Regions from separate parts of the Exiguobacterium sp. s28 genome, predicted to be linked through region 2. Evidence: predicted binding sites of a transcription regulator. Region 2 holds the regulator's gene; each other region holds the start of a gene.
What was found. The regulator Rex, encoded in region 2, represses fermentation and respiration genes when NADH is low (regulators of the CRP and FNR family bind a similar motif). The targets are predictions, from matches to a motif close to TTGTGAAATATTTCACAA.
Positions count from the first base shown of each region.

Region 1: the regulator Rex is predicted to act here: its motif matches at 1,528-1,545, upstream of KNP78_RS00650 (L-lactate dehydrogenase).
Region 3: the regulator Rex is predicted to act here: its motif matches at 4,907-4,924, upstream of cydD (thiol reductant ABC exporter subunit CydD).
Region 4: the regulator Rex is predicted to act here: its motif matches at 7,122-7,139, upstream of KNP78_RS09255 (cytochrome c oxidase subunit 2A).

Region 1 is NZ_JACSLL010000001.1:114,042-122,012, forward strand. It holds gene KNP78_RS00645 (rhomboid family intramembrane serine protease) at 1-301, opposite strand, end outside; gene KNP78_RS00650 (L-lactate dehydrogenase) at 453-1,409, opposite strand; gene KNP78_RS00655 (DUF92 domain-containing protein) at 1,579-2,349, opposite strand; gene KNP78_RS00660 (5-formyltetrahydrofolate cyclo-ligase) at 2,328-2,882, opposite strand; gene rpmG (50S ribosomal protein L33) at 2,938-3,102, opposite strand; gene KNP78_RS00670 (1,4-alpha-glucan branching protein domain-containing protein) at 3,187-5,388, opposite strand; gene KNP78_RS00675 (DUF4912 domain-containing protein) at 5,403-6,170, opposite strand; gene phoU (phosphate signaling complex protein PhoU) at 6,288-6,950, opposite strand; gene pstB (phosphate ABC transporter ATP-binding protein PstB) at 6,966-7,727, opposite strand; gene pstA (phosphate ABC transporter permease PstA) at 7,831-7,971, opposite strand, start outside.
Region 2 is NZ_JACSLL010000011.1:8,101-16,071, forward strand. It holds gene KNP78_RS11375 (hypothetical protein) at 1-173, opposite strand, end outside; gene KNP78_RS11380 (ABC-F family ATP-binding cassette domain-containing protein) at 170-2,071, opposite strand; gene KNP78_RS11385 (redox-sensing transcriptional repressor Rex) at 2,221-2,877, shown strand; gene KNP78_RS11390 (twin-arginine translocase TatA/TatE family subunit) at 2,877-3,095, shown strand; gene tatC (twin-arginine translocase subunit TatC) at 3,099-3,887, shown strand; gene KNP78_RS11400 (hypothetical protein) at 4,029-6,668, shown strand; gene KNP78_RS11405 (YesK family protein) at 6,775-7,068, shown strand; gene KNP78_RS11410 (FAD-dependent oxidoreductase) at 7,261-7,971, shown strand, end outside.
Region 3 is NZ_JACSLL010000003.1:174,482-182,452, reverse strand. It holds gene arcD (arginine-ornithine antiporter) at 1-505, shown strand, start outside; gene arcC (carbamate kinase) at 521-1,483, shown strand; gene KNP78_RS05320 (glycoside hydrolase family 31 protein) at 1,663-4,005, shown strand; gene KNP78_RS05315 (Crp/Fnr family transcriptional regulator) at 4,138-4,827, shown strand; gene cydD (thiol reductant ABC exporter subunit CydD) at 4,952-6,676, shown strand; gene cydC (thiol reductant ABC exporter subunit CydC) at 6,673-7,971, shown strand, end outside.
Region 4 is NZ_JACSLL010000007.1:90,857-98,827, reverse strand. It holds gene KNP78_RS09300 (DEAD/DEAH box helicase) at 1-341, shown strand, start outside; gene KNP78_RS09295 (hypothetical protein) at 338-979, shown strand; gene KNP78_RS09290 (hypothetical protein) at 1,010-2,113, opposite strand; gene KNP78_RS09285 (hypothetical protein) at 2,123-2,929, opposite strand; gene KNP78_RS09280 (ABC transporter ATP-binding protein) at 2,926-3,606, opposite strand; gene KNP78_RS09275 (GntR family transcriptional regulator) at 3,584-3,976, opposite strand; gene KNP78_RS09270 (kinase) at 4,101-4,706, opposite strand; gene KNP78_RS09265 (b(o/a)3-type cytochrome-c oxidase subunit 1) at 4,762-6,447, opposite strand; gene KNP78_RS09260 (cytochrome c oxidase subunit II) at 6,448-6,918, opposite strand; gene KNP78_RS09255 (cytochrome c oxidase subunit 2A) at 6,941-7,060, opposite strand; gene KNP78_RS09250 (Crp/Fnr family transcriptional regulator) at 7,305-7,971, opposite strand, start outside.

The DNA.
Region 1 (7,971 bases), on a different contig from region 2:
CCGCAATCGGGAACTTGAGGGACGATAGGCGCTCCTCATCGACAAGCGGATCGCCGTAAATGTGGACGTGTAACTTCTCACGACCGATGCGGGCCAATCGAAACGAGTTCATGACCGCCTCGACGTCCATGCCGACATGGTTCGCCCAGGCTTTGTCCGTCCGTATGTAGAGGTGATAGACGTCCCCCGCTTTCGTGTCGAACAATAAAAGTGCCCGCGACGGCTCTAAGATGCCCTCGATGCGCCCTCCCGATTCGACCGCACGATATACGTCTTCCCAAAAACAAGCTGGCTCTGACATCGATGGTCACCTCCTTCTATACTTTTATTTTAAAGGAAATTATAGCTGGCGACAAAAGAGAGCCTCTATGCAACGTGTCGAGAAGAGCGGATGACAAAAAAACCGTAGCGGCGTTAGGCGGCTACGGTGATGAGCGAAGGATTGCTCGGTTTTATAAGACAGGTTGCATCGTTTTCAAGAGCACTTCTGCCGAATGATGCATCTTTTGTTTTTCTTCTTCTGATAACTCGATTTCCACGACTTGACGGACACCTTGACGGTTGATGATCGCTGGTACCCCGATGTGGATGTCGTTCAAACCGTACTCACCGTCCAAGTGCGCGCCGACCGTCAATAACGTGTTCTCGTTGCGAAGCACGGCTTTGACAAGACGAAGGAGACCAAGACCGATGGCGTAGTACGTCGCCCCTTTACGTTCGATGATATGGTAGGCTGCGTCACGAACGTTGACGTAGATATCTTCGAGGTCTTCCCATGTGTACTCGTCATTCTCTTCAAGCAACTGTTCGACCGATTTTCCGTAAATGCGGGCGTTGCTCCATGCCGCGAACTCTGTGTCGCCATGCTCGCCCATAATGTAAGCGTGGCAGTTACGTGGATCGACGTTGAAGTAATCACCGAGCATGTAGCGAAGACGTGACGTATCGAGTACCGTTCCTGAACCGAACACCCGATGCTTCGGTAATCCTGAATATTTCCAAGCCAAGTGGGTCATGATGTCGACCGGGTTTGAGGCGATGATGATGATGCCATCAAAACCAGATGCCATGATGTCCCCAATCATCGACTTCATGATTTTGGCGTTCTTTTCGACGAGGTCGAGACGTGTTTCACCTGGTTTTTGCGGTGCGCCGGCAGTGATGACGACGATATCTGCTGCACCACAGTCTGTGTAGTCTCCTGCCCAGACGCGCATCGGTGAAGAGGCGAACGAGACACCGTGATTCAAGTCCATTGCTTCCCCTTCAGCTTTCGATTTGTTGATATCGATGATCACAAGTTCCTCACAGAGACTAGCTGTCGTCAATTGGTAAGCAAAGCTGGCACCGACCGCTCCGGCCCCGACGAGCGCGACGCGTGTTACTTTAGCATGATTTAATGTTTCCATATTGATTCTCCACCCTTCGAACAATCTGTTTCATGTTTTTGTTTTGTCTGTTACATAAAGATTGTAACATCATTCACAAACACTCACTACAAGGGAAACCGTTTTCAGTTTGGCAATATTGTGACAATATTCACATTCATTTGAAACATCTTCACTGACTGTACTACCCTCATCGCAGCAAGAGGAAACTAATCGCCGCCGCCGAGGCGATCGCCAAAAAGTTGACGGCGTCATTGCCGAGAAAGCGCCAGCCTGAAACGTAAGTCGTCGGCTCGTGATGATGGACTTTCTTCTCGGTCAACTTACCGCATACACGACAGCGAAACTTGCGTTGAACCGTCGCCCCAAGGAGAGTGTCGACAACGCTTCCGGTCAACCCGAGAGCAATCAACAAGCCGGCGAACCGTAAGCTGATATCGATAAATGGCAACGAAGCGACGATAATGACCGTTGCCCCCGCGACCGACATGAACGTCCCGAACGGAGACACCCCGCCACTCGTTCCCGGTTCCACTTCGCGGAACGTCAAAATGGAGCGCGGTTTTTGTTTGGCGAGCACCCCGAACTCGGAGCCCCAAGTGTCGCTCGTCGCCGCCGCAATCGAAGCGATGTACGCGAATAACCAGGCATCGTTCGGTGTAAGTAACGTACCGAGCGCCGTCGCCATACCGATACCACCGTTGGCGAGCACTTGAACGAAGTCACGAGGTCCCGATTTTTCAACGATTTCATCGACAGGCTCTTTGTCGCGGGAACGGTATTTCGAGGCGAGCGATGACGTCGAAAAGAAGACACCGAGCAAATAGAGCCCGAACCAACCAAATCCGTACCCAATGACTGTACCCGTCACGACCGTCAAGACAGCCCCAGAACGGGTCAGTGAGCGCAGACGATAGCCGGCGAAGGCTACCAGACAAGTTACGAGAAAGATGGCGAGCATAGAATCGTTTCCCTTTCCGTCACGATAAATTCGACAGGAATGTCGTGTGGCTCGACCGGGATTTCATCGAGCAGTTGGACGTCATAGGCCAACGAGATGGTGACACCTTCATACGTCGCTAAAAAACGGTCGTAATACCCCCCACCCCAGCCGATCCGATACCCGGATCGGTTAAAGACACGTCCCGGCACGATACAGACGTCAATCGTCCGCGTCGTCGCGACCGTCGTCGGCTCTAAAATACCCATGACGCCCGACTCAAGGTCTTCGAACGAATGAATTTCATGGAACGTAAGTCCCTGTTTTGTAACTTTCGGCACGAACACCGATTTTCCTGCCTGCCAAGCTAAGCGAATGAGTGGCAACGTATCAATCTCTAAATCGAGGGCGAGCGTGACGGCCACCGTATCCGCCTCTCGCCACGCCTTCAGTTCGGTCAATGTATGTATGATGACGCGGTCCCGGTCCGGTCGGTCGTCGAGTTCACGGATTTGACGATGTACATTTTGCCGGAGTAGTTTCTTTTCAATCACTTCAATTCCCCCTTGTTCAAAAAAAAGGCCGCCACATGAGTGACGGCCAGTCTCATTATTTCACTTCGCGGTAAAGCGTGTGACGACGGAGACGTGGGTTGTATTTGCGCAATTCGAGGCGCTCTGGGTTGTTACGTTTGTTTTTCTTCGTGATGTACGTGCGATCGCCTGTTTCTGTGCAAGCTAGTGTGATTTTAACGCGCATTTCTTTCACTCCCATCTTACTGATGTTGTATCAAGTGCTTTTGCTTTACAGTCTAAGCATACTCAATTATCCTACCAAGTTTTATTTGAAAAAGCAAGGTTATTTCGTGTTCTTTTTCAAACGTTTCTGCCCGTATGGCGAAGCATCGAGCGGCAGGCAGGTTTTTACGTTATCGCCAATCGGATAGCGCATTCCGACTTCCTCGGTCGACAGTTGTTCGCAAATAAAGACCGTATCGGCTTCAGCGAGGATGCTGCTCTCGATTCGATGGATTGCGTCGAACAGTCCGCCGTGTCCATGCGGATTGCGAGTCGTTTCAAATGACAACATAGTTGAGTATAACGGAACTTGTAGTGCTTTCGCAAGTGAACGTGCCGCTGTAATCGTCATCCAATCGAATTGATGGATCGCTTTGAAGGTGACTTTCGAGACAAGCTCATGTGCAAGTTTGACGTAGGCCACGTTTTGAGCCGCAACTTGGTTCATCACATGCTCCAAGAACGGGCTCGTCAGGCGAACGCGGTACACGTGAACACGGTTGTGGCGTTCATATTCCGGCAACCCTTCTTTGAACGGTGTCAAGACGTACACTGTCTCCCCGTCCGCTGCTCGTGCCTCGACCTCGTCGATGACGCGACGACCGAGGTCCCCGACGACGTTGCCTGTATATTCAGGCGTCAAGACGAGGATTGCCTCGTCCTCTTGGCCACGCTCCGTAGTCACATAATAGTCGTGTGGCGACAAGAACGTGTCGATGTCGATGTCCACATCGTCAAGAAACGGATACGCGCGATAATGTTCAGCGAGCAACTCGTCCGATAGCTTGTCTTGATAAAGTGCCGTCTCGAGCTCGGCGAACAATCGCGTATGCTCGCGGAACCGTTCTGCCGCATATTGGGCCGTAGTCTGCCCGTCGAGGATAAACGCCCAGTCACTCGACACAGCGAGTACGTAATGGCGAATGAGTTGGATCAGTGTCCGGTCGACGAGTGGCGACTTGTGACGATAGTCGGCCACGTCTTTGACGAGTTGCGTCTCCATCATGTGTAAGTGACGTAGCATCCATTCGTTGCGTTCGTTGATCCAGACGTCGCCGTACCCTTTACGTCCCCACGTGTTCATCGATACGTGGACCGTCTCGAGGTCTTGGAAGTGACGCTCGAGGAACAAAGCTGGCGTGATTGTCTCGATGCCAAACTCTTCGAGCCGTTCGGCGACTTTCCCGAGGAACTCGGGTCCTTCAAACCACCAGTGTCCGAACAGCTCAGCATCGAACGGTGCCGTCACGAGAAACGGCGGGAACATCTGTCCACCGTGGGCCTCGAGATGCCCTTCGAGCGTCTGTGCGAAATCGAGGGCGTGGTTGTCGATTTGATGTTCGGCCCAGGCGCGGACATAATAGTCTTTCTCATCCGAGTCGCCCGTGATGCGGTGCATCTTCAAGCCCGTATCGAAGCGAATTCCTTCCGGATGCATGAACTTTTCAATATACTCCCAGTCGCGATCGTAGGCGAGGTCACGATAAAACTCGCGATAGTCCGGATGGCCCGGATACCCGATCATCGAGCTCCAGATTTTTCCGGAGATGATTTGGTCACGCGGGAACAAGGCGACGCCATGTGGCGAGTAGACCGGAGCGCCAATGCCTTTCTCCGGCGTCGGATCAGCTTCGAGCAAGGCGTGCTCATCGACGAACGTATAGCGAATCCCTTCTTCATAAAGGATACGGTCGACACCTGGTGTGTAGGCGCATTCCGGTAACCAAATGCCGGTCGGACGGAACCCGTAATGACGTTCGAAACAGTTCAGTCCCGTCCGGATTTCAGCGCGAGCCGCCTGCTCAGTGAACAAGTGCGGGTTGAAGCCGTGCGTCGCCGTACACGTGACCATATCGATGAACCCTTGCTCACGATATGTACGGAACGCATGGTTCAAGTTCTTTTCCCAATGCAGGAACGTTGTTTTCAAATCGTTGTAGCGCCCGCGATAAAAATGGAGCGTCTCAACTTCCTGTTCGCTCCGTCCTTCGGCGAGCTCGATCTCAATCAATTCGAGCATCTCATCCAAGTGTTCCACGTAACGGTCCTGGACGAGCGGGTCGGCGAGCATCTCGACGACGGGCGGTGAGATGCTGACCGTCCAATGGAGCGGTTTTTGCAGACGGTCGACTTGCCAAAGAATCGGGATATATGTCTCGGAGATGGCTTCATACACCCATCTCTCTTCTAGACGGTGTTTCTCTTCATGTCTTACGTACGGAAGGTGGGCATGAAGGACGAGTGAAAAATAACCTGGTTTCATCTAAAAAATCCTCCTCAGCGCACGAATCGATATGCGGAATATTTTGGTAAAGTGTCGAGTAGTTCAGGAGCCTCGACTTCCCCGTATTGCCAGCGTCGCACCGGTTCGGCGAAACGACCGTGCCCGGCCGGCTCAGCTCGTGGCGTGTCAATCGGTGAGGATGCGAGCAGCGGAAGGAATTCCCCTTCCATCGTCCGAATCCCAAACTCAAATACGTATGTCGTATTCGGGTCGAGCGGACGGACGAACCAACTGTTCGTCATCTCCGGCAATTCGAACGTATACGCCCGGTTCGCATGCCCGCTCGCGTAATCAAGCAATGTGATGTCAAGGATGCGGAACGCTTTCGGCAAGTCTTCCCATGGACGCATAAATTGCATCGAGAGCGTCTCTTTGACGCTGTCCGACACTTCCCAGAAGACGTAAACGGCGTTCGGTGATTGGACGACCGCATGCATCAAATCTTGATCGTAGCGGTCCGGGAGCTTCCAGAACCCTTCTGGACCTTTGTCAAGAAGCGGTGATTGGGCAGGCTCCTCGTGTTGCAGCGTCGAAGCGACCTGCTTCACAGACGAGGCGGGTACTTGCTTCGATTTAGATGTCATTGCTTTCTTCCCTTCAGTCTTTCGTTTTGGTGCGGCTACCGGCTTCGCCGGCTCCCCGTGTTGGGAACGCCATTTACGCCAAGCGTATTGGACTTTCCCGATTGGCATATCTAATTGTTCTGCAATCTGTTTTAACGTCAGTCCTTGTTGTTTCAAGGAAACGATTTTCTCTTCCATATATGTGTGGCTCCCTTCCTAAAAAAAATCCATGTGTTCTACTATTCGCTCCTTATCCGTGAATTCCTGCACAAAAAAAGTAAAGAACAACTGGTCTGTTGTTCTTTACCACTCTTGTCACTGATTTAAATCATAATGTTTCCCTTTTTCAAGGAAAATGAGATGTTCTCCGAAATTGGTCACGTGATCACCCATCCGTTCTAAATAACGGGCGATGTTCGAAAACTCATACACGTCGTTCGTTCCAACCGTCATATTCGGAACGAATCCCATGTATTGTTTGATTGTCTGTAAGTTCAAATCATCGATGACTTTATCCATCTCATTCAATTCACGCACCCGGCTGACCTCGCCCTTCCGGTAAGCGCGCGTCGCGAGCTCGAGCATGTCGATCAACTGCTCGGCCATCTGTTTGAGCGGTTTGATGTCGAGGACGTACGGGACGTGCTCGATACGGCCGACGGCTTTGGCGATGTTCGTCGCATAGTCCGCAATCCGCTCAAGGTCCGTCGCCGATTTCATCGTCACGATCAAGCGGCGGAGGTCGGTTGCGACCGGTTGCTGTTTCGCGATCAATAGAATGGCCTCGTCGTTGATTTCGAGCTCGAGGTCGTCAAGCTCATTATCGTTGTCGATGACCGTCTGGGCGAGCTCGAGGTCACGTTTCTCAAGCACCTCGATGGCGGTCGCCGTCTGGCGCATCGTCAAGTTCGCCAAGCGAACGACTTTATCTTCTAATTCGTTTAACTTCATATCAAAGAATGTGCGATTTTGTGCCATGATTGTCTCCCCTTCTTAACCGAACCGGCCAGAAATATAATCTTCAGTCCGTTTATCAGCTGGATTCGAGAAGATTTTGTCGGTCGCATCGAACTCGACAACTTCTCCGTTTAAGAAGAACGCCGTCTTATCCGATACACGAGCCGCTTGTTGCATGTTGTGTGTGACGATGATGATCGAGTACTGCTCTTTCAACTCTTGGACGAGCTCTTCGACTTTGAGCGTCGAAATCGGGTCGAGCGCTGACGTCGGTTCATCCATGAGGATGACGTCCGGTTCGATGGCGAGCGTACGAGCGATACAGAGACGTTGTTGTTGACCACCCGAGAGGCCGTAGGCGTTCTCGTTCAAACGATCTTTCACTTCATCCCAGATCGCCGCGCCGCGAAGCGAACGTTCGACGATTTCATCGAGCACTTTCTTGTTTTTGATTCCGTGTGTACGCGGCCCGTATGCCACGTTGTCATACACTGATTTCGGGAACGGGTTCGGCTGTTGGAATACCATACCGACCGACGTCCGAAGATCTTCGACCCGATAGTCGCGGTCAAAGATGTTGCGGCCGTGATAAAGAATCTCACCGTTCGTACGCACCGAAGGCACGAGCTCGACCATCCGGTTCAACGTCTTGATGAACGTCGACTTCCCGCAACCCGACGGACCGATGATGGCCGTCACTTCGTTTTGCTTGATGTCGAGATTGACGTCAATCAACGCCTGATCGTCACCATACCATAAGTTCAAGTTGTTCACGACATAGGCACTGTCTTTCTGCATCACCGTTTCGTTCGGTTGGGTCGTCGTTGTATTCACTTCATGATCTCCTTTGAGTTCTTTTTGTTTCATCATCTCGAGAGTCCTCCTCGTTTACTGCTACGACTTAATGTCGGTTCGTATATTTGTTACGGATATAGATGGCGGCCGAGTTCATGATGATCAACATCGTCATCAAAACGATGATACCGGCAGCGGCCAAGTTTTGGAATTCCGCTTGCGGACGGCTCGTCCAGTTATAGATTTG
Region 2 (7,971 bases):
TGGATGATGAAGCCGATGACGACCGGCAGGAAATAAAACAGGAACGACGGGACGACGGTCGGTTCCCCACGAATCAGTTCGGATACGTACTCCGTCCCGGTCGGCACGATGTAGGCGAGACCAGTCAGGAAGGCGTGCATCCACTCGATTCGCATCGCACGGAATCGCATCATGAATGGAGCTCCTCCCATTCTGCATACAACGCCGTGATCGATTCTTTCGTCGCATCGGACTCGGTCGACAGTTCCTGTGCCCGGGCGAAGTCGTTGAAGACGTCCGGTTCACACAACAGCTGCTCGATTTCCTCGAGCCGGGCCTCGTGTTGCTCGATCGTGAGCTCAATCTCCTCGATTCGTTGTTTCATCCGGCGCTCCTCACGTTGCTGTTCCTTGTCGGCGCGCTGTTTTTTGACGATGACTTGTTTCGTCTCTTCACGAGCGAGTCGGGCCAGTTCTTCGAGTTCTTCTTTCTTCTCGACGTAGTACGAGTAATCACCGAGGTATTCGTCGATGCCGTTCGGCGTGATCTCTAAGACGCGCGTCGCGAGCCGGTCGATGAAGTAACGGTCGTGTGACACGAACAAGATCGTGCCCGGGTAGTCGACGAGGGCGTTCTCGAGGATCATCTTCGAGTCGAGGTCCAAGTGGTTCGTCGGCTCATCCAAGATGAGCAAGTTCGGTTGCTCGAGCTTCAACTTGGCGAGCGTCAAACGGGCCCGCTCTCCACCCGACAATTCGTGGACACGTTTCATGACGTCGTCACCGCTGAACAGGAACTGACCAAGCAGGCTGCGAACTTCTTGTTCGCGCATGAGCGGCCAGTCGTTCCAAATCTCGTCGATGACGCGGTTGGCGTCTGACAAGTTCTGTTGCTCCTGGTCGTAGTAGCCGATCTCGACGCCGGTGCCGTAGCGGATGTCACCGGTAAGGGCCGGCTGTTGTTTCGTCAACACTTTCAAGAGCGTCGATTTGCCGACCCCGTTCGGGCCGACGAGGGCGACCGATTCGCCGCGTTGCAGTTGGAAGCGGAGATTTTGGGCGATCGGTTCCTCATAGCCGATGGCGAGGTCGCTGCCGCTCAACACGTCGTTCCCGCTTTGGCGCTTAATCGAGAACGAGAGGACGGCACTACGCTCATCACCGTCCGGCGCTTCCATTCGATCGACTTTCTCGAGACGCTTGCGGACACTCTGGGCCCGCTTCGTCGTCGTCGCCCGGGCGATGTTGCGCTGGATGAAGTCCTGCATCTTGGCGATCTCTTCTTGCTGTGATTCGAACTGTTTCTTTTCTTGCTCATAGATCGCGGCCTTCTGCTCGAGATACTTCGTATAATTGCCGACGAAGCGACGGCTCCGGTGACGCGACAACTCATAGACGACCGAGACGACGCGGTCGAGGAAGTAGCGGTCGTGGGAGACGATGAGGACGGCGCCTTTATAGCCGCTCAAATACTTCTCGAGCCAACCGAGCGTCTCGATGTCCAAGTGGTTCGTCGGCTCATCCAGGATGAGCAGGTCTGGACTTTGGAGCAGCATCTTCGCGAGGGCGAGGCGGGTCCGTTGTCCACCGGAGAGCGTATCGATGCGGCGCTCGAAGTCGTCCGGATAAAAGCGCATTCCGTGAAGGACGGAGCGGATCGTCGCCTCGTATTGATAGCCGCCGCGGTCTTTGAACGTATGCTGTTCTTCATCGTAAGACGACAGCAGGCGCTCATAGGCGGCCGGGTCGTTCAAGATGCGCTCGCTGCCCATGTCTTGTTCCATGCGGCGGAGCGTTTTTTCCTGTTCAATTAAATCGGTGAAGACGGTGAGCATCTCGTTCCAAATCGTCTCGTTCGATTCAAGTCCTGAATCTTGGGCGAGATAGCCGATCGTCACGTCTTTCGGTTTCATGATATCGCCCGAGTCATAGTTGTATTCCCCGGCGATGACTTTGAGCAGTGTCGACTTGCCGGCGCCGTTCCGGCCGACGAGGGCGACGCGTTCGCCTTCTTGGATTTCGAGTTTGACGTTCTCTAAAATCGGCTCGACGCCGAATGATTTCGATAAGTTATTGACTTGCAGTAGGATCAAGTGAAAAAACCCCTTTCTCTCTATTTAGTATACTGTATTTTTTAGTCTTTTCAGGTATATTCGTTGAGTGGTTATGTGAATTCGTTTACAATCAAGGTGTATGAAATTAGATTCGTTTGAAACGCGTCGTAAAAAGGAGGCTCTTTCCGTTGAGTCAAAACGAACCAAAGATTCCGCAAGCGACAGCCAAACGGTTGCCACTATACTATCGGTTTATCCAAAGCCTGCATTCATCAGGAAAACAGCGTGTCTCTTCTGCTGAACTGAGTGAGGCGGTCAAGGTCGATTCGGCCACAATCCGTCGCGATTTCTCGTACTTCGGTGCGCTCGGTAAAAAGGGATATGGCTATAACGTACAGTATCTGTTAGACTTTTTCCGTAAGACACTGAATCAGGACGAGATTACGAACGTCGCCTTGGTCGGGGTTGGTCATCTCGGGACAGCTTTCGTCAACTATAACTTCCTTAAAAACAATAACACACATATCGTTGTCGGGTTCGACGCAGACGAGACAAAAGTCGGCACGACGATGTCCGGTGTCCCGATTCATCACGTCGATGAGATGGAACAGATCATGAAACAAAACAAGATTGACGTTGCCATTTTGACGGTGCCGTCTGCCTATGCACAGCCTGTCGCGGATGACTTGGTCCGCTTCGGCATCAAAGGCATCTTGAACTTTACACCGGCCAGGCTTACTGTGCCGGATACGGTCCGCGTCCATCATATCGACTTGTCGATCGAACTCCAGTCGCTCATTTACTTTATGCAACACTATCCATCTGCTGAGGGGGTCCATCAATAATGGAATTACTATTATCGTCACTCGTCGTCGGTATTCCAGGCGGAGCAAGTCTGTTTGTCATCGCGATTATCGCGCTCATCATCTTCGGGCCGAAGAAATTGCCTGAATTCGGACGCGCCGCCGGACAGACGCTCCGTGAGTTCAAAAACGCCACGAGTGGCATGATGAACGAGCATGACGAGAAAGACAAGAAAGAAATTGAGAAGAAAGAGCAGTAAGCGATGAGCCATCAACCTGATCAAGAACGGGCACTGTCCGACCACTTGACAGAGCTGCGGAGACGACTGATGCTGTCGGCATTTGTCGTCTTTGCCTTCTTTTTGATTGCTTTGCCGAGTGTCAAATATGTGCTCGCCTATCTCCAGGCCGACCTCGTCGAACGAGGCCTTGAATTGAACGCCTTTGGGGTCGCGGACCCGCTCATGATTTACTTGAATTTGGCGCTCGTCATCGGGCTCGTCGCGGCTGGTCCGTTTCTACTGTATCAACTGTGGGCGTTTGTCGCACCTGGTCTGCATCCGAACGAGCGGAAAGCGACGCTCGCTTATATTCCGATCATCTTTATCTTGTTCCTCGTCGGTTTGGCGTTTGCCTACTATTGGTTGTTCCCGCTCGTCCTCGATATCTCGACGGACCTCGGGCAAGACCTTGGTCTGACGCAAATCATCGGGGCGTCGAACTACTTCACGTTCTTGCTGCAACTGACCATCCCATTCGGACTGTTATTCCAGTTGCCGGTCGTGACGATGTTCTTGACGCGCATCGGTGTCGTGACGCCGTACTTCCTGTCATCGATTCGGAAGTATGCGTACTTCGCCTTGTTCGTCGTCGCGGCCTTCATCACGCCGCCGGATTTGACGTCGCACCTCATGGTGTCACTGCCGCTCTTCTTCTTGTATGAGATCAGTTTATCGATTTCACGCATCACGTACCGGGGTGTGCTCCGACGTGAGAAAGAGGCGATGGTGAAAGAACAGATGGATTTGATGAAACAAATGAATGAGAAGTAAACACCATGTCATGCGACGTGGTGTTTTTTTTGATTTTAGGGCTATTCAATTTTGAAAAAACAACTTAAAATTAGGAGGGTTAAATCAAAAAATGGATTATTTTTGAAAGTTATGCATTCATAAACAGAAATGAGGAGAGTAATGAACAAGTGGTTATGGAGCATGCTCGTGGTGCTCGTCATGATGGTAGCACCGGGAGTTGAAGTCCGAGCAGAAGACTATGCCAAACCGGAAATCATTCCGGCAGGAGAAGTCGTAGGAGATAGTGGGTATGTGTGGCGTTCGGGAGATCCGGAGACGCTAGTTCACATTGAGACCGGTGAGGAATATACGTTACCGATTCGCGTGTCTGCTGCTTATAATATGTATGCCATCGGAGACGGCCGATTTATGTTAAAAGGATGGCCGGAGTGGGTGATGTGGGATATACGTACGAATGAAGCGACGACATTCCCAATCGAAGCAGGAAGTGAGAATCGACTCGTCTCAACGAATGTAACAACAGGAATGATGTTATGGGCTGATGACGAAAAGTATATTATCACATCGATGTCAGGTGATATTCTCGGATCGCTCACGAAAGGCAGCGATCAGGTATACAGTCTGCTCGATGATGGGAACGTCCTCGCGTTCGCCGACGGTCAAGTGACGAAGCGGACGGTGACAGGAGAGGTGCTTGAGACAATCAGTTCCTATTCAGGACAGGTGAGGTGGGCCCGTCACATGAAAGAAGCGAATCAATGGTTCGTGATCAAAAATGATGACTCGGAGCACATGTTTATTTTCGATTTGGCGACGAAACGATGGATTGAGAAAGATGCGCCAAACATAAGTAACCTTACGTGGAAAGACGGCACCTACTACTTCATGACGCGAGAAATGTATACGACATTCTATGTCAGTTATAACGTCAGCACGAATGAGTGGAAAGAGGCACCGATTGATGACGCTGACATTCGACAACACGGTCCTTGGTACGTTTTTGGTATGAAGAAGACGGAAGTGTACACACCGGAGTCTTTATGGAAAGCACCATGGCAACTGAATGTCAATGTGCCGAAAACGACGAATCGCTATGAGGTAGGTCGTCCATATGACGTCAACGGAACGGCCACGCTCGTCGATGGTACGGCCTTACCGATTCCAGCGACTGAGCTGACGGCACGTTTAGCCCATCAAGACGACCCGTTCGTTTGGGAGCAAGGGAAACTGACGTTACAGACGAATGAGTCGTATGACATGATTTTTAAGTGGAACGATTTTGAGCGCCGGTTAGACTTATGGGCATCGAACTATGTGCCGCTCACGCTCGACCCGCCAACCGGTGTCTTAGGCCCGATCAGCGGGAAGACGGCACCGAACACGCCGGTGTTTGTCAGTGTGACGAAAAACTTGTATCAATCGAACTCATCGGATTCATTGTTGAACTATCAATCGGCGACGGTCCAATCGGATGAGTCGGGTCGCTATACGTGGCAACCGGCGCGGTGGTTCACACCTGGATCGCGTGTGACTGTGAAAATCGGTAGTGGGTCAGGTGTTTACGCCGATCCGATTGAACTTCAGACGGTCAAAGAAAGTGACGATACTTCATCAAATGGTATCTCGGTTCTGACGAAAACGGTCACTTCAGGTGTCACATTGAAAACGACGCCGAACGCCGCAGTGGATGTGTTGATTCGCAGTGGGAAATACTACGAAATTTCGAATGAGCAGGCAGATGAAGACGGACTCATTTCGATTAAAGAGTTTAATACGATGCCTGTAGACATCGGAACAAAAGTCTACTTCAAATTAAAAGAAGCACCCGCTTCAGCGTTCCGGCTCACAACCGTGGAGACAAGAGTGGAACCGCCTGTCTTTTCGTGGACTCGGACACCGTTAATGTATGACAAATCCATCAACATCACATCGAGTACCGATCAGGCTTATCGCATCTATCGAAACGGTACGCATGTGGCGACAACACGCGTCATGCCGTACACGTTCGATACCCCATTGAAAGAAGGGGATGTCATTCTCGTCACACGTTCGAGCGGCGATGCGACGTATGAACTCACAAAGACGGTCCGTGCGTTCACTCCGACGCTCAGTGTGACGGACACGTTGATGACAAAGACACAAGCGACACTCTCAATCAAAAAGACGAGCACGGCGACAGTGCGCTTCTATGTAAATGACAAACTCGTCTCGGCCAAACGCCTATCGACGACACGTTACACCGTCCCCGCCAAACCGGGGGATCGTGTTCGCGTCAAAGCATCGGTCGGCTCGAAATCGCGTGACGTCTCGATTCAGTTGCCGAAAACGTCGCTGTCGACGCTCTCGATTAATGATGAGAAGTCACTCTGGGTCGGGTACGTGATCCCGAATAGCACGGTCACGTTGAAAAAAGGGTCGACGGTGCTCGCCACAGCAAAAGCGAGCAGCACCGGACGTGTGACGCTCCGCTTCACGCGGCAACCGGTCAATGCGACGCTCTCGTTGACGAACCAAAGCGGGACGTTCCGACATGTGCAGACGGTGAAGGTGACGACTGGACCGACACCGACGCTCGTGACGACGATTCCATCAAGCACATCGAAGACACTGAAGGTGACATCGAACGTCGGGTACGGCACATTGACGCTCACGCGGGGGTCGACGGTGCTCGCGAAGAAGACGGTGACGTCGACGTCGACAACGCTCAGTTTCACCCCACAAAAGAAAGGAACGAAATTGACACTCCGTCTCGTGACGCCAAAAGGCCGAAGCGTGACGAAGACGATTTATGTTCGTTAACTGAGAAGCCATTCGCGATGATGCGGATGGCTTTTTTTAGAGATGGGGAACAGGGGGAGGACGTGATACGATGGAGCCAATCGAACATAGGTCAGGGGGAGAAGCGATGGCTTGGGAGTACTATGGGGATGAACTCATCATCATCGGCGTGTTGACGACAATTTTGTTGATTGCCGTGCTAAACTTTTTGAAATCGCGATTCAAGCGGAGACTCGTCTTCTCGTTAACGTTGCTTCTCGTGGGATACGTATCGTGTATCATCGGACTCGTCTTCGTCCGCGGTTGGGACGCGCTGGGCTGGATTTTGATCGGCATTAGTCTGTATGTGATCGGTCTCCTCACTTATATCGGCGTCGTTATCTATCACTGGGTCAAAGGGCGACGCACCACAAACTCATAAGTGAACCGTTCCGGTTGCGGGACGGTTTTTTTGTTGTCACACATGGAGTTCAAACTTTAGACATAATTACGTGAAAAAGTGAGCAAAGGGATTGTCAAACCTTCTTGTGAAATAGTACACTAAGTTCAGAAAGTAAATGTGATATTTATCACAAACACTAACTTGCCTAACACTCAAAGGAGAGACAACCATATGAAAATCGCAGTCATCGGATGTACACACGCAGGAACAGCAGCAGTCAAAGGATTACTCGCCAAGCACGACAATCTCGACATCACGGTGTATGAACGCAACGACAACGTCAGCTTCCTCTCATGTGGGATCGCCCTCCACGTCGGCGGTGTCATCAAACGTGCGGAAGAGCTCTTCTACGCGTCACCGACCGAACTCGAAGAACTCGGCGCGACGATGCGCATGAAGCACGACGTGTTGAACATCGACACGGAAGCGAAGACGGTCCATGCGAAAGACCTCGACACGGGAGAAGACGTCTATGACACGTTCGACCGTTTGATCGTCACAACTGGTTCATGGCCGATCGTCCCGACGCTCCCTGGCATCGAGATGACTGGGATTGAGCTCTGCAAAAACTATGGCCACGCCCAACGCATCATCGAGCGGGCGAAAGATGCGACGAACATCGCCGTCATCGGTGCCGGCTATATCGGTGTCGAGCTCGTCGAAGCGTTCGAAGTGTACGGCAAACACGTCACGTTCATCGATAGCGCCGACCGCATCTTGAACAAGTACCTCGACAAGTCGTTCACGGATCAACTTGAAGCGGACATGACGTCACGCGGCATCGACCTCGAGCTCGGCCAGACGGTCGAAGCGTTCCGCGGGAGAGATGGAAACGTCACGCACGTCGTGACCGATAAAGGTGAGTTCGAGGCTGACCTCGTC
Region 3 (7,971 bases), on a different contig from region 2:
ATTCGTAGCCGGGAAAGACGGCGTGTTCCCGAAATGGTTCACGAAAGAGAACAAAAACAATGCGCCGGCCAACGCGCTTTGGCTCACGAACGGGTTGATCCAGCTGTTCCTCTTCACGTTCCTGTTCTCGGATGCGGCGTATAATTTCGCGTTCTCGCTCGCCTCGAGCGCCATCTTGATCCCGTACGTCTTCTCGGCCTTCTATCAAGTCAAAGTCGCGAAGAACGGCATCGGCTACAATGCCGGTGAACGTCGGACCCGCGACCTCATCATCGGAGCCGTCGCCTCGATTTACGGGATTTGGCTCATCTATGCGGCCGGAATCGACTATCTGCTCTTGACGACGTTACTGTACGCACCAGGTACGTTGCTCTACATCAAGGCGCAACGTGAGAACGGCATCAAGACGTTGACGAAGACGGAGTGGATCGTGGCCGGTGTCTTGACCGCGCTCGCCATCTTGGCCGTCGTGCGCATCGTCTCAGGAAATATCTCAGTCTTTTGATCGGGGGAAACCAATATGCGGAATAAACGAGTAGTCATCGCACTAGGTGGAAATGCGATTCAACAAGGTAAAGATGCGACGGCCGAGGCTCAAATTCGAGCCGTTGAGGCGACGGCGGAATCACTGGCCGCGCTTGTCGCCGAAGGGATTGAGGTCATCATCACCCATGGCAACGGGCCGCAAGTCGGAAATTTGATGTTGCAGCAGGCTGCGTCGGACAGTCCGGCGACGCCGGCCTTGCCGCTCGACGTTTGCGGGGCGATGACACAAGGGATGATTGGCTATTGGTTCGAGAACGCCCTCACGAAAGCACTGAGATCTCGTGGTTTGGAACGTTCGGTCGCACCGATCGTCACGCGGTCGGTCGTCGACCCGAACGATAGTGCCTTCAGTCACCCGACGAAGCCGATTGGTCCTTTCTATGACGAGGCGGAAGCGCAGCAGCTTGAACGGACGACCGGTTATGTGTTCAAAGAAGACGCCGGTCGCGGCTATCGCCGCGTGGTCCCGAGCCCGTTTCCAGTGGCGATTCTTGAGCACGCGGTCATCCGTGACCTCGTCGCCCATGAGCACATCGTCGTCGCCTCTGGCGGCGGGGGGATTCCTGTCATCGATACAGCCGATGGCTATATCGGCGTCGAGGCGGTCATCGATAAAGATTTTGCCGCTGCGAAACTCGCCGATCTCGTCGACGCCGACATGCTCCTCATCTTGACGGCCGTCGAGCACGTGTTCGTCGATTTCGGGACACCGTCGGCCCGGGCGCTCGAGGAGACTACGAAAGAACAACTCGAGACGTTTATCGCCGAAGGCCAGTTCGCACCGGGCAGCATGTTGCCGAAAGTTCGGGCCGCCCTTCAATTCGCCGAATCAGGACACGACCGGGTTGCCGTCATCACGTCGCTCGAACAAGCCCTTGCGGCGGTCCGAGGTGAGGTCGGGACGCGCGTCCGACTCGCCGCGACGCTCCAACAATAAGCTCAACGCCACAGACATCAGCGTCTGTGGCTTTTTTCCTGAATTGGCTGCTCGTCGTTTTTTATGGTCCGACATGGGGAAGGAATGTTGTATGTCGATTTAGACATTGCTATCATTTTGAGTGTAAACGTTTGCACAATTAAGAAGGGGAGTGACGAAGAGCGGCAACGCTCGATCTTATGCGTCTATTTGAAGAGGAGAACGTCTATACGCAACAAATGAAACCGCAGGCAGATGATCGGGCAATCGTCCAAGGGAGCTGCTATCGCTTCACGGTACTGACGAGCCAACTGATTCGGATGGAGTATGCCGAGGATGGGGTGTTCGAAGACCGGCCGACCCAAGTCGTCTTTAACCGGGCGTTCGCAGTCCCAGAGTTTCGCGTGATTGAGAATGAGACGGAATTGCAAATCATCACGGAGCACGTCCACCTCTACTACACGAAAGGGCCGTTCGCGCCGAACACGCTTTACGTCGACGTGAAAGGGAACTTCAGTACGTATTATAGCCGCTATACGTTTAACGGACCGGAGCGGACGTTGAAAGGGACGGCGCGAACGCTCGACCATGTCGACGGGGCGACCGAACTCGGTGAAGGCATCGCCTCGAAACAAGGGTATGCCGTCATCGATGACTCTGATTCGTTCATCATGACCGAGGACCGTTTCGTCGAACCGCGGCGTAAACATATCCATGACTTGTACTACTTCGGGTATGGGCATGAGTATAAGCGCGCACTCCGTGACTTCTATCAATTGACCGGCCCGACGCCGCTGTTGCCACGAAAAGCGCTCGGCAACTGGTGGAGCCGCTATTGGCGCTACGACGAGACGGAATATAAAGAACTCATGCGTCGGTTTAAGACAGAGGACATCCCGTTCTCGGTCAGCGTCATCGACATGGATTGGCACGTCACCGACGTCCCGGAAGAATACGGGAGCGGATGGACGGGTTATTCATGGAATAAGAACTTGTTCCCGGACCCGAAAGGATTCTTGACGTGGCTCAAGCAAGAAGGGTTGCTCGTCACGTTGAACTTGCATCCGGCGGATGGCGTGCGTGCGTTCGAAGACCAATATGTGGCGATGGCCGAGGCGATGGGCATCGATCCGTCCCAAGGCGACCGCATCCCGTTCGACTTTTCCGATAAACGCTTCATTCAAGCCTATTTCGAGCAGATGCATCATCCGCATGAAGACGACGGCGTCGATTTCTGGTGGATCGACTGGCAACAAGGCTCGACGTCGAAAATGGAAGGGCTCGACCCGCTCTGGATGCTGAACCACTATCATGCGGCCGACATCGCCCGGGATGGCGATCGACCAATCATCTTCTCCCGTTATTCGGGCCCGGGCAGTCACCGCTATCCGGTCGGTTTCTCGGGAGACACGTTGATTTCGTGGGCGTCGCTTGCGTTCCAGCCGTACTTTACGGCGACCGCTTCCAATATCGGCTATGGTTGGTGGAGTCACGATATCGGTGGCCATTACCGAGGCTCAAAAGACGATGAGCTCGCCGCACGTTGGGTCGCGTTCGGTGTGTTCAGTCCGATCATGCGCCTGCACTCGACGTTCAGTACGTTCAACGGGAAAGAGCCGTGGCGCTTCGGTCTCGAGGCGGAGCGGTCGATGAAGACGTTCTTGCGTCTGCGCCATCAATTGATCCCGTACATCTATACGATGAACTGGCGGAACCACGCGGGTGCCTTGCCGCTCATCTTACCAATGTATTATGAACATCCGGACGAGGACGCGGCGTATGAAGTACCGAACGAATACTACTTCGGCAGTGAACTCATCATCTCTCCGATCGTCGAGCCGATGAATAAACAGCTCCACGTCGCAGCGACGAACGTCTGGTTACCAAAAGGTGACTGGTTCGATTTCTTTACCGGTCATCGCTATGCGGGAGAGAAGTCGGTTCGGGTGTTCCGGGGACTTGACGAACAAGCAGTGTTCGCGAAAGCAGGGGCAATCATCCCGATGGCACGGCATTACTCGGGCCGTAACGATACGGATAACCCGGGCGAATTGGAAGTTCTTGTCTTCCCGGGCGCGTCGAATACGTTCACGCTCTATGAAGACAACGGGTCGGACCGTGACTATGAGACGGGTGCTTACGCTGAGACGACGTTCACGCTTGATTGGGAGGAACGGAAGCTCCACATTCACGTTACAGGTGACCGGACCGTCTTGCCGTCTGACCGTAACGTCACGTTACTCCTCCGAGGCGTGACCGGTTCTGGTGAATACAATCGAGAGACCCAGACACTGCGCCTCGAACTCGGTCCGATTGATGAAGAGATGACGGTGTCTCTCCCGGTCGAATTGACGGCGAACGATCACCGGCTCGATCGTTTGTATCGTTTCTTGGACCGCGCCGAGATTTCTTATGATTTAAAAGACAAGTTGTATCGATCGGCGGCAGCGAAGACGCGGCTCGAGGCATGGCTGTTCGATTTGCACGCGCTTGAACTCGACCGTGACCTGCAAGATGCGATCATGGAGTTGATGCTCGATTGAATAACGTGCTGTGACGAAGAGGGTGAAAGCCCCTCTTTTTTTTTTGTCAGAAAATCGTTGGATTTTGTAAGCGTTTTCAAATTGAATCCAACTATACTAAAAGGAGAGGCAAGATAGATTGGAGGGTTCAACATGAAACCGAAATGGACCGTAGACGACTTGCGGCAACTCGATGTATTCACCAAATGTACCGCCCGTGAGCTCGAGGCACTGTTGCCCCATGTCTATTGTCGAACGTACCGGAAAGGACAGCTCTTATTCATGGAAGGCGATCCTCGGGAGCGCGTCTACTTTTTAATCAGCGGTTACGTGAAGCTCGAGCGCAACAACGAGACGGCGACCCATCAATATACGGACTACTTGAAACCGAAGCAACTGTTCCCGTATCGTGGCTTGATGACGGAACCGTATTATCAACATTCGGCGGAGGCGTTGACCGATATCGAGGTCATCTATATGCCGACGGACCGATTCGAACAACTCGTCTCTCGGAACGCGTCGATGTTACTCCATATCGTCGGACAGATGAATCGGATTCTCGACTTGCACGAACGACGGGTGCAGGATATCATCACTCCGAGTGCGACCGAACGCGTGCTCAACACGATCCATTACTTGATTGAAGACCTCGGGGAACCGGAAGCAGAGGGGGTTCGCGTCCGGTGTCCGTTCACGACGATTGAAATCTCACGCTTATCCGGTACGTCACGGGAGACCGTGTCGAACATCTTATCGCGCTTACGAAAAGAAGAGGTGCTTCACTTCGATGCGCGTGAATTGATGATTGGCCATCCCGAATACTTTGAACAGACGACGGTATGACGCCACGTGATATACGCGGCGTCTTTTGCATGTCTGGCTAAGCGAAGCGTTCGCCATGGTCGTGTGCATCAGTTATAATTAGTGAGAATCCTCACAAAGAAAAGTTTTGGATAGTATAGAAAGGATGAACGCAGTGAAACGACTGCAAGCTCTCGCTTTAGCTGAAAAACGCCATATCGTCGGACTCGTCATCGCCGCGGTGATGATCGGATTGTCGATTTTGGCGCAGGCGTATTTAATCGTCGATATCGTCGACCAGGTCTTTTTTAAAAATGCATCGTTTGAAAGCATCATCCCGGCGCTCGGCTGGCTCATTCTCGCCCTCGTCACGCGTGCTTTGTTCGGCTACATGTCAGGACGAATCGGAGCTAGTCTAGCGGAGAAAGCGAAACGGACACTCCGGTTTCAGTTGCTTGACCGTTATACATCGAATCCGATCGAGACATCTTTGTCCGGCCAGTCCGGAAAGAAAGTCAGCGTCTTCATGGACGCGGTCGATGAAGTCGACGCCTACTTCAGCCAATATTGGCCGCAAGTCATTCAAACGTCGATCATTCCGCTGCTCATTCTCGTCGTCGTCTTCAGCCAACATTGGATCTCGGGCGTCATCATGATGGTGACGGCGCCGTTCATCCCAATCTTTTTCATTATCATCGGGATTGCGACGCAGAAAAAATCCGAACAACAGATGGAGAAGATGAACCAGTTCTCCGGAAAGTTCTTGGACGTGTTGCAAGGATTGACGACATTGAAACTATACGGTCGGACCGAGCGTGAGGCGCAAGCGATTGAAAAGAGCAGTCTCGACTTCCGCGACGCGACGATGGTCGTCTTGAAGACGGCGTTCTTATCGGGTCTCATGCTCGAGTTCATCTCGATGCTCAGCACAGGGGTCGTGGCGCTCGAAGTGGCGCTGCAAATGGTCGTCTGGCAGAACTTGACGTTCTTCTCCGGCTTTTTGATTCTCGTCTTGGCTCCGGAATACTATTTGGCCATTAAAGACCTCGGCGGTGCGTTCCATACCGGACGCGGCAGCATGGGGGCGGCCGATCGTATTTTCGAGGCGCTCGACGCACCGGATGAACGTCTGCAGTGGGGCGACCGGACGTTGACGAGCCGGACACCCGACCTCGAGCTCGACGAAGCATCATTCGCCTATGAAGGGGGGCGTTTCACGCTCCAGCCTTTAAGCGGCATGATTCCTGCCGGTTCCCACATGGCGCTCGTCGGGGCGAGCGGGTCCGGGAAGACAACCGTCTTGAACGTGTTATCGGGGCTCGTCAAACCTGACAGCGGACGTGTCCTCGTGGACGGTGAACCGCTCGAGACGTACACCGATACGTCATGGTATGACACGATTGGCTATATCTCACAAAATCCGTATTTGTTCGCCGGCACCGTCGCCGATAATATCGCCCTCGGTGAGGCGGCGGACGAAGCGAGCATCCTCGAGGCGGCGACGGCAGCCGGACTGAACGATGTCATCGCTCAGTTGCCGAACGGTCTTCATACCGAACTCGGTGAAGGGGGTTACGGCTTATCCGGAGGTGAACGGCAGCGGCTCGCCTTGGCCCGGGCCTTCTTGAAACGTCCCGGCATCATCTTGTTCGATGAACCGACGACCGGACTTGATTTAGTGACCGAACAAATCGTTCGGCGCTCAATCGATGAGTTGTCACGTGAGTCAACGCTCGTCACGGTCGCGCATCGTCTGCATACGATCAAACAAGCCGATGCGATTTGGTTCATGGACGAAGGGCGTCTCGTCGCCCAAGGCACACATGACGAACTGCTCAGCGTTCCGCAATACGCTGACTTATTCACGCTACAGAAAGGGGTGAGAGGATGAATTCCCTTTGGACGATCACGAAATGGATGATGCGAGAGAAAAAGGATATCATCCTCTCGATCTTCTTTGGTTATGTCGCTGGCATCGCAGCCGTCGCTTTGTTCGCGGCGAGCGGATACCTCGTCTCACGGGCTGGGCTCGTGCCGCCGCTGTATGCGCTCATGGTGCCCGTCGTTTTGATTAAACTGTTCGGTGTGATTCGGGCGAGTGCTCGCTATCAGGAGCGTCTCGCCTCGCACCGGGCGACGTTCACGATTTTGAGCGAACTCCGGGTCCGATTTTATCGTCAACTCGAGCCGCTCGTCCCGAGCATCTTTGCCAAATATCGGAGTGGGGACTTGCTCGCTCGCGTCGTTGGTGACGTCGAGAGCTTGCAGAACTATTTTTTACGGGTGTTCTACCCGCCGATTATCTTGGTACTCGTCTTCTTGAGCACGATTTTCTTCGTCACATACTTCTCGGTCTGGGTCAGCGTTTGGATCTTGTTCGGCGTCTTCGTGACCGGTTTTTTGATCCCGGCCTTCTTCGCCCGTGTCCGTGCCAAGCATGACCGGCAACTCCGTACCTTGCGAGGAGACCTGTCGAGTGGGATGACGGAGATGATGTACGGCTATCGCGACCTGTTGTTGCACCATCGGCTTGGTCAAACGCGCAACGAACTGCTTGAACAGAGCGACCGCTACGCCGATGCCCAAAAACGAGATGTGACGAACCAGTTCTTCAACTCCTCGCTCGTCGTGGCGGCGTCCTTACTCGTCTCATGGGGTGTTTTGGCCATCGGGGCCTATCTTGTCGTCGACGGGGAATTAAATGGCCTCTTCTTGGCCATGCTCATCATGATGTCGCTCACTGCGTTTGAGAACGCGACACCGATGGCAGTCTTCCCAGGTCACTATGCCGACAGCAAGCAAGCGGCCGATCGACTGCTCGAAGTGGTCGAGCCGAGTGAAGCGATTGTCGTTGCCGAGTCGGCCCGTACCGACGTAGCGCTCGAGACAGCACCTGACGTATCGTTCGAACGCGTGAGCTATCGCTACCCGGACACGTTCCGTGACGTGCTGAGCGGCGTCGACGTGACGTTACGAGGCGGTTCAAAGACCGTTATCGTCGGACCGAGCGGCTCAGGAAAATCGACACTACTTCAACTGTTGCTCGCTTTTGTCAGACCTGAGTCTGGTGAGATCCGATTGAATGGACAGCGGTTGGACGATGTGACCCAAGCATCGGTCTGGCGTGAAGCCAGCGTCGTCCTTCAAGAGAACCACTTCTTCTTCGGGACGGTGCGAGAGAACTTG
Region 4 (7,971 bases), on a different contig from region 2:
GTGAGTTCCGTAAAGGCGACTATCCGCTCCTCATCACGACAGGTCTCGCAGCCCGTGGCCTTGATATCGAAGAAGTGACACACGTCGTCCATTTCGACTTGCCAGAATCGATTGATGACTTCATTCACCGCTCGGGCCGAACGGCACGCGGCAATGCGGCTGGGACTGTCCTCTCGCTCGTGACGGATGAAGATTTGACGCATTTGAAATCGTTCGCTCGTCAACTCGGCGTCGAATTGAAAGAACTCGAGATTTACCGTGGAGACGTCATCGAGAAACGGATTGAGGATAAACCGCCGGTCGTCAAGCGCCCTGCGAACAAACGAGGACCACGCCGATGAAAAAAGACCGGAAAGTAATTCCATTCCCTTTGCTCGTAGAAGAGTCCGAATTGCTGGCCGAGCTGAAAAAGTTATATGAGCAAGCCGCGCTCGCGCGTAGCACGCAATGGACGAACTATATACAAGAAATCGCCTCAGAAGGCACGTGGCACTTGAAAGACGCGGAGCTATTTCGTGACTTGTTCATCGATTGGGCCGTCTTTTTCGAGACGGACGAGGATGGGATGACACCGCACGGACGCTACTTGGCGGACCATAAGGCCGACATGTCCCCCGCCCTGTATCACGCGCTCCGAGGCTTGGCGGTCCCGCGCTGTTCAGTCTTCGAAGTGACCGAAGACGGTTTACGCGATTGGGAGACGAAAGAGATTTACAAAGTGATGCTTCCGGAAGCTCGTGAACCGGGCGATGTGATGCTCGGCAAACTGCTCGATATCCGCGGCAACTGGCGGTTCGGGTCGGCGTTCCTCGCCCTCCCGGCGAAGATGGCCGGTAACGTGTCGGACCTGTATATCGATTTCACCGACGAGGTCGGTCCAGGTGCGTTCCTCGACCAGTTCCCGGAGTTCTGTGCGGAACTGATCGACATGTTGCTTGATTTAGAAGAAGGGATTATCATCCCGAAACCATCAAAATAAGCGAGAGGCGGCCGCCTCTCGCTTATTTTTTTATTCCACGTAATATTCTGTGTTGTTCACCAATGCTTTCGCCTCGTCGTTCGTCGCTTTCACCGTGGCGCTCGAGATGGCTTTTCCATCTTGATAGACATCGATGACGGCCCCATCTTTCGTAGGGCGGGCATGGTACAGTCGGTCCCCGATGTATGAGGTCGTGCCGACCGAACCATCGATGACTGAACGTGTCGACTTCTTCCCAGTCTTCAAATCGATGACGAATTCGGTCCCGTCTTCTTGTAAGGAAATCAATTGATCCTCGTACACCGTCGCGTTCCACATGTCACCGTCTGCCATCAATTCAACGACTTGTTTCGTTTCCGCATCATACGCATAAATCCCAATCTTTTCTTGCTCACTTAAATAAGTTTCTCCATTTTCCGTGATGGATGTTTGCTCGGTCATGCCAACCGGGATGAACCGATTATCCGCGTCAATCGTCGCCATGTACGGTCGGAAAGCCCACGACGTTCCAGTCACGGTCGAAATGGATTCATCTTGTAACGCCACGCTCTCGATCACGATTTGTTTGGAAGCCTCATCGAACCTAGCAATTTTCGTCTCTGGATTCTCTCCATAACCATCTCGGTAAATGACATGCACGTTTCCTTCATGAACAAAGAGGCCGGCCCAAGGACTGTCCATCAATTCAGAAGCGCCATCAACTTCATTCCCAAAGACTTGTTTGGTGACTTCTTGTCCATTCATTCGGAACACCGCAATCTCTTTGTTCCCGTTCTGGCCGACGCCAATATAGCCGTCAGCTGTTCGAATCGATTGCATAAAACTTAAGCCAGACAATTCTCGATAAAAACCACGAACTGACGGATCTACCTCGCTCCGATAATTTAACGCCTCTTCGATATAGTTCACATTGCTCGTCACACGACTACGATCGGTCGTCAATTGGAATCGTTCCGTCGTACCTTCTTCTTCCGTTCCGTAAAATAGACCAACCGTTTGTGACTTCCACACACTAGGATTCGTTTTGACATCTAACTCCCATTCCGCTTTCGTGTCCCGCATATCGAAAGCGAACGTCCCGAGACCGATGACGACGACCGCACCGAGTGCGACCACATTCCACATTCGTTTCATACGCTCACCTCACACACTTAATTTCTTCATCAGGTAACGATGACTAATCCACACCGCTGCCATCATCCATGCCATTAGACCGAGACCAATCACAAGCGTCATCTCATCCATAAACAAGCGGTTCTCCAGGAAGAAAAGTGCCGTCACAGGAACGACAATCAACGTTCCAAGCATCAACATCGCAATGATCGACGACCACATTGTCCGCTGCCATAGACTTCGTTCAATCAACACGAATGTGAAGACGAATAAAATGATGATCACAATCAGCAATTGATGGATGATAAAGTTGACGATTGAAGCAGGATACATGATTGAGAGCGCCCCATCGTAGCCGATGGTCTGTTCGAATGAGCCACGCATCGGAATTATTTGCGAGTCAAACCAACTCGAAAACGCTATGTACTGGAGTTTGAGCGCAATCCACTGGACGGAGAACAATCCAAGGATCATCAACATCATCGTCACTAGCTTCGCACCGAAGACGAGCATCCGCTGTTGCGGCATGAGCAGCAGGCGCATCATGAACGTGCCGCGACCTTGGAAATCCCGATACCAAATCCAAAAACTGAAAAATATCATCGCCGTCACCGCTACCCCGATCGACAAAATAAACGCCATGCCTCCGAGATAATTGGCGAACGTCAAGATATAATCCGGTGTCCCGGTGCGACGGATTTCTTCATACATATTCGTCTCGCTCCATAAAAAGAATCCGAGCCAACCGAACTGAACGACGACGAGCAGTGTGATCAAGATGAGATACGGTTTCGTCATCCGTTCGACTTCCCATCCGATTAGTTTCAATAAGTTCATGCCCCAAACTCCTCTCTCATGACATCGACGATCGACTTTCCGTGAATGAAGCGGACGTCTTCAACGTCGAACTCACGGACGATTCGACCGTTGTTCAACATGACGGCCTTATCGACCAAATATTCGATGTCTTCAATCTCATGCGTCGTGATCAAGACGCCGCGGTCTTCCATGATGTCACTCGAGAACAACTCGACGATTTGTTCTTTCGAGAATACGTCGATGCCCGAGAACGGTTCGTCGAGCAATAAATAGTCCGGGTCTTGGGCGATGCCGAGCACCAAATTCACTTTCGCGAGCGTCCCTTTTGAGAGTTCATTCAACTTGTCCTCTGGGAACAGCTTGAACTCATCGACAAGACGGGCAAACAATTTCGGGTCGAACTTTGGATAAAAGTCGCGCATGAACGCCTCGCACTGTTCAATCGTGAAATGGAGCGGGAACGTCGAGTGATCCGGCACGAACGCGACACGATTCAAGTCGAGCGGTTTGCCGTCGACGAGCACCGTCCCCCGGTCGAATGGCGTCAGCCCCATGATCCCTTTGAGAATGGTCGACTTCCCGGTCCCATTCAAGCCGATTAGGCACGTGATTTCTCCTTTTTGGGCCGTGAACGACACGTCTTCGATAACTTGTTTTCTCCGGTAACGTTTTTTAACTCCCAATACTTCGATCATCGAGATTCCCCTCCCCGTATTGCCGTTTGATTTTATCGACGAGCTCATCCATCGTGACGTCGAGTTCTTGAATCGATTCGACGAAGACGGCGACCGCCTCATCGACGAGTTCGGTACGGATCCGTTTCAATACATGTTCATCCGTCGTCACGCGACTTGGGCGATTCCGTTCGGTCGTAATCAATTGTTGTTCCTCCATTTCTTTGAACGCCTTTTGGACGGTGTTCGGGTTAATTTTCAATTCGCTCGCTAGCTCACGCCGCGACGGCATCTCTTCGCCCGCTTTCAGTTCGCCAAGTGCCATTTTCTTTTTGAAGTAGTCGACGACTTGGATGTAGACCGGGGCTCTCGTGTTGAATTGTATGATCATGTGGTCACCTCTCTAAGTGTATGATTCGACTAATACACTATCTGACTGTATTATCACCATAGTACACTAACGGAGTCAACAGTTTTTTCCAAAACAAAAACGCATCCTCCTATAAGTGGATGCGTCAACTGGATTGAACGATGTGATTGGCCTTGGCTTTCGGATTAACCGTCTTCAAATAATGCACTTCTCCGGGCCAGTACCGGCGCTCGTACTTGGCAATCCGCTCCGACAAATCGCCGATATACGTATCACGATTCAAGACCCGTTCATACCGGACCTCCCGCGGACAGTCGAGATAGACGACGTAGTCAAAATAAGGGCGCCACTCGTCCCGCAATAAAAAAATCCCTTCGATCAAGACAAGTGCGTTCGGAGCAATCTCGATTTTTCGCATGACGATTTCGTCCCGGTCGCGCGCATAGTACGGTAACGTCAGCGTTGTCTCCCCTTGCCGCAACGGTTCGAACAACGTCTGGACAAGTAAGTCGACGTCCCATTGGAGCGCATAATATTCCATCGCTTCCGATTGTCCCGTCTCGTAACGCCGATGCCGCTCGACGATAAAATCATCGATATGTAGCATCACTTCCTTCGGTGAGGTCCCGCGCAGTTGATCAACAAGCGTCGTCTTCCCAGCTCCGCTCAATCCATCGATGGCGACGATGAACGGCCGGCCTTGCGGATGCTTGGCGTGTTCTCGACGAATGGTTTCCCGTAAAGTGTCCATCCCCTCATCCCCTTCCCACAAAAAAAGTCAGCCCCGCTAAAGGGCTGACTTCAGTTTACCAGAGCACCCAGCCTTTCGCTCCCGGTGGCGCACTCTCAATCAAGTGCCAAATCGGGACCGTATAAGCGAACGCGATCAAGACGAACGTGACGGTGATCCATAGTTTCCAGTTTTCAAAGAAACGAGGCGTCTCCATCGCTGCCTCTTCCGTCTCAGCGAGCGGGAATTCTTCCTCCCCTTTCGGCGCGAGGAACGACAAGTTGAACATTGAGTAAACGAAGATGAGGACCGAGATCAAGAGGATCGTCCCGCCAATCGCCATGGCGATGTGGTATGGAATCCATTCGCGCGTAAGCGCATCCGAGAAGTACGTTGCCGGTCCGGTCCGACGCGGGTTACCTTGGAGTCCTGAGATGTGCATTGCGTAAGACATGATTGACATCCCAAACGCCCACGTTCCCGTTTGAATCAATCCGAGTCGGTTCATCTTTTTCGTGAGTGTACGACCGCGCAATACCGGTACGAGCCAATATGCCGTTCCGAAGAACGTCAAGGCGACGGCCGTCCCGACTGTGATATGGAAGTGACCTGTGACCCAAAGTGTGTTGTGGACCATCGCGTTCAATTGGTGCGATGCGTTGATGATCCCGCCGGCTCCGGCTGGAATGAAGAACAACATGCCCACGAACGGCGCGAGGAAACGGACATCCCCATATGGCATTTTCTTGACCCAACCGAATAGCCCACGGGCACCGAGTGCGCGACCGCGAAGCTCGAACGTCGCAAACAGCGAGAACGCCGTCATAAACGACGGGATGACGACGAGGAACGTCAAGATGACTTGAACGAACTTCCAGAACGGCTCAATCCCCGGCTCTGTCAACTGGTGGTGGAAACCGACCGGGAACGAGAACAAGAGGAACAATAGGAACGCCATCCGGGCGAGCGCATCCGAGAAGATTTTCCCCCCGATGACTTTCGGCACGACCGTATACCAGACGATATAGGCCGGCATGAGCCAGAAATAGACGAGGGGGTGACCGAAGTACCAGAACAACGTCCGTGATAACTCAATCCCGACCGTGTCTTTCCATCCGAGCGAGAGCGGTAGCAGCTGGAACAGAATCGTTCCGGCCACACCGAGCGTCGCGATGACCCACAATAGCATCGTCATGACACTCATATACGCCGGAAGCGGCGGGTGAATACCTGGGTTCTCCCGTTTGTAGTCCGCATACATCCGGAACATGGCGAACGCAGACAACCATGTGCCGACGACAAACAAGACGAGGCCGATATAGAAGATCGGGTCGGCCATGAGCGGCGCGTAAAACGTATACAACACGGTCGCTTTATTGGCGAGCACCATGATCGTGACGAGCACGGCACCGGCGATGATCATCCAAAATCCGAGCCATGCGACCCGGGTCGGGAACGACTCAAAACGTCCGAACGACTTAGCGAGGAGCGCGTAAAGAAGACCGATGATGAACATTGTCGTGAAGACGAGACCGAGCATGATACCGTGTGCGGTCAAGAGTTGATAATAACCAAATACTTCCGGGATGACGCCCGTTCGGATGAGCGTCTGCATGAGTCCTGCCAAACCGCCGATCAGGACGGCGAGGACCGAAATGACGACATGGGCATAGGCGAGGCGCGCTTCTTTAACACCGATACTTGGTACCGGTACGCCGCGTTCCATTTCCCACTGTTTTAATTTTGAGGCTACGTCATTCATTTAGTCCACCACCTTAATTTTTGTCGACATCATGTGATGTCCGGTCCCACAGTATTCGTTACATAGAATCAAGAATTCGCCTGCTTCTTCGAACGTATACGTGAGCGAGTTGATGTGGCCTGGCACGACCATCATATTGACCGGTGTCCCTGTCAATTGGAACCCGTGGACGACGTCCGGTGACGTGACGAGAAACGTGACTTTCGCCCCTTTTGGGATTTCCACATTGCCCGGTGTGAATGTGAACGCTTGGGCGACCATGACGAGCTCATACTCGTTGTCACCGATTTTATGAAGCCCTGGTTTGTCGAACGGTGCAGTTTGATGCACTTTTGCCGGGTCGATCAAATCGGCGTCCGAAGCCGGCTGATTCCCTGCCGCAAACGCAGAGATACCGAGCACTGTCAAAAAGACGCCTAATAGAATAATGCCGAATACTAACCAATACTTCTCAAGTTTATGAATATGCATCGTGCTTCCCTCCTCTTGCTCGTTATCGTGTCACAAATAAGTAAAAGACCGACGACCACATGGCAATGATGACACCAGCGACAATCATGACCGATGTGAACGTGCCTTTTAAGTTCGGTTCTTGTCCATCGTTTTTCTCCACGTGAAGGACCCCTTTCCCTTTGATTTCCACTTTCATTGTATGAAAAGGGGCACTGATTAATATGTGACATTTGTCACTTCAAAAGTGACAATCACATCAAATTTGCGTAGTTTCCACACATAAAGTTCACATTTGGAAAAAAGGCATACAAAAAGGCGATTGCTCCGACATCAGTCGGTCCAATCACCTGTTCATGTTCTCATGTCGTGACGCCGCACGTTTTTCAATGCTTATGAACGGCAAGTCAAAGCCGACAAATACCGGCGGGACAGCCTTCGCAGTAACATAGCTCTTTTAGGAAATCGATGTCATGCAACACCATCGATGTCGGAGTCGTCGTTAACACGCCTTCTTTCCGCCACTGGTTCATCATTCGATTGACCGTTTCGCGAGGTGCACCGATCAATTGTCCGAGTTCGCCGTCAGACGGATGTCTCGGAACTGTGACCCCCTCTGTCTCCTCTACGCCGTGCATTGCCGCCATGCGAAGCAACGTCGAGGCGAGCGCCCCTGGCTTCCCATACAGCAACAAGTCACGTAACTTCATCTCGGACTGTTTGCGCATCATCGAAGTCCAACGCAACACCTCCGTAGCCAGCTGCGCGTCTTGACGCACGAGCTCGTCCATCTCTTGTTTTGAAATCCAGCCGATGACACTGTCCTCGGTCGTCTCGATACTATAGGAGCTCGGGAATACATCGTCGATGTCGAACTCTCCAAAGAAGTCGTCAGCGCCGTATATGAACATGATGAGCGAACTCCCTTTTTTCGTCAGTTTCGTGAATTTGACGGTACCGCTCTTCAAATAAAAGAACTTACTGCATTTTTCTCCTTCCCAACAAACGATACTCGCTTTTGAATATTCTTGAAACGTCATCATCTCGAATAAGAGCTGTTTCGTCTCTTCTGAG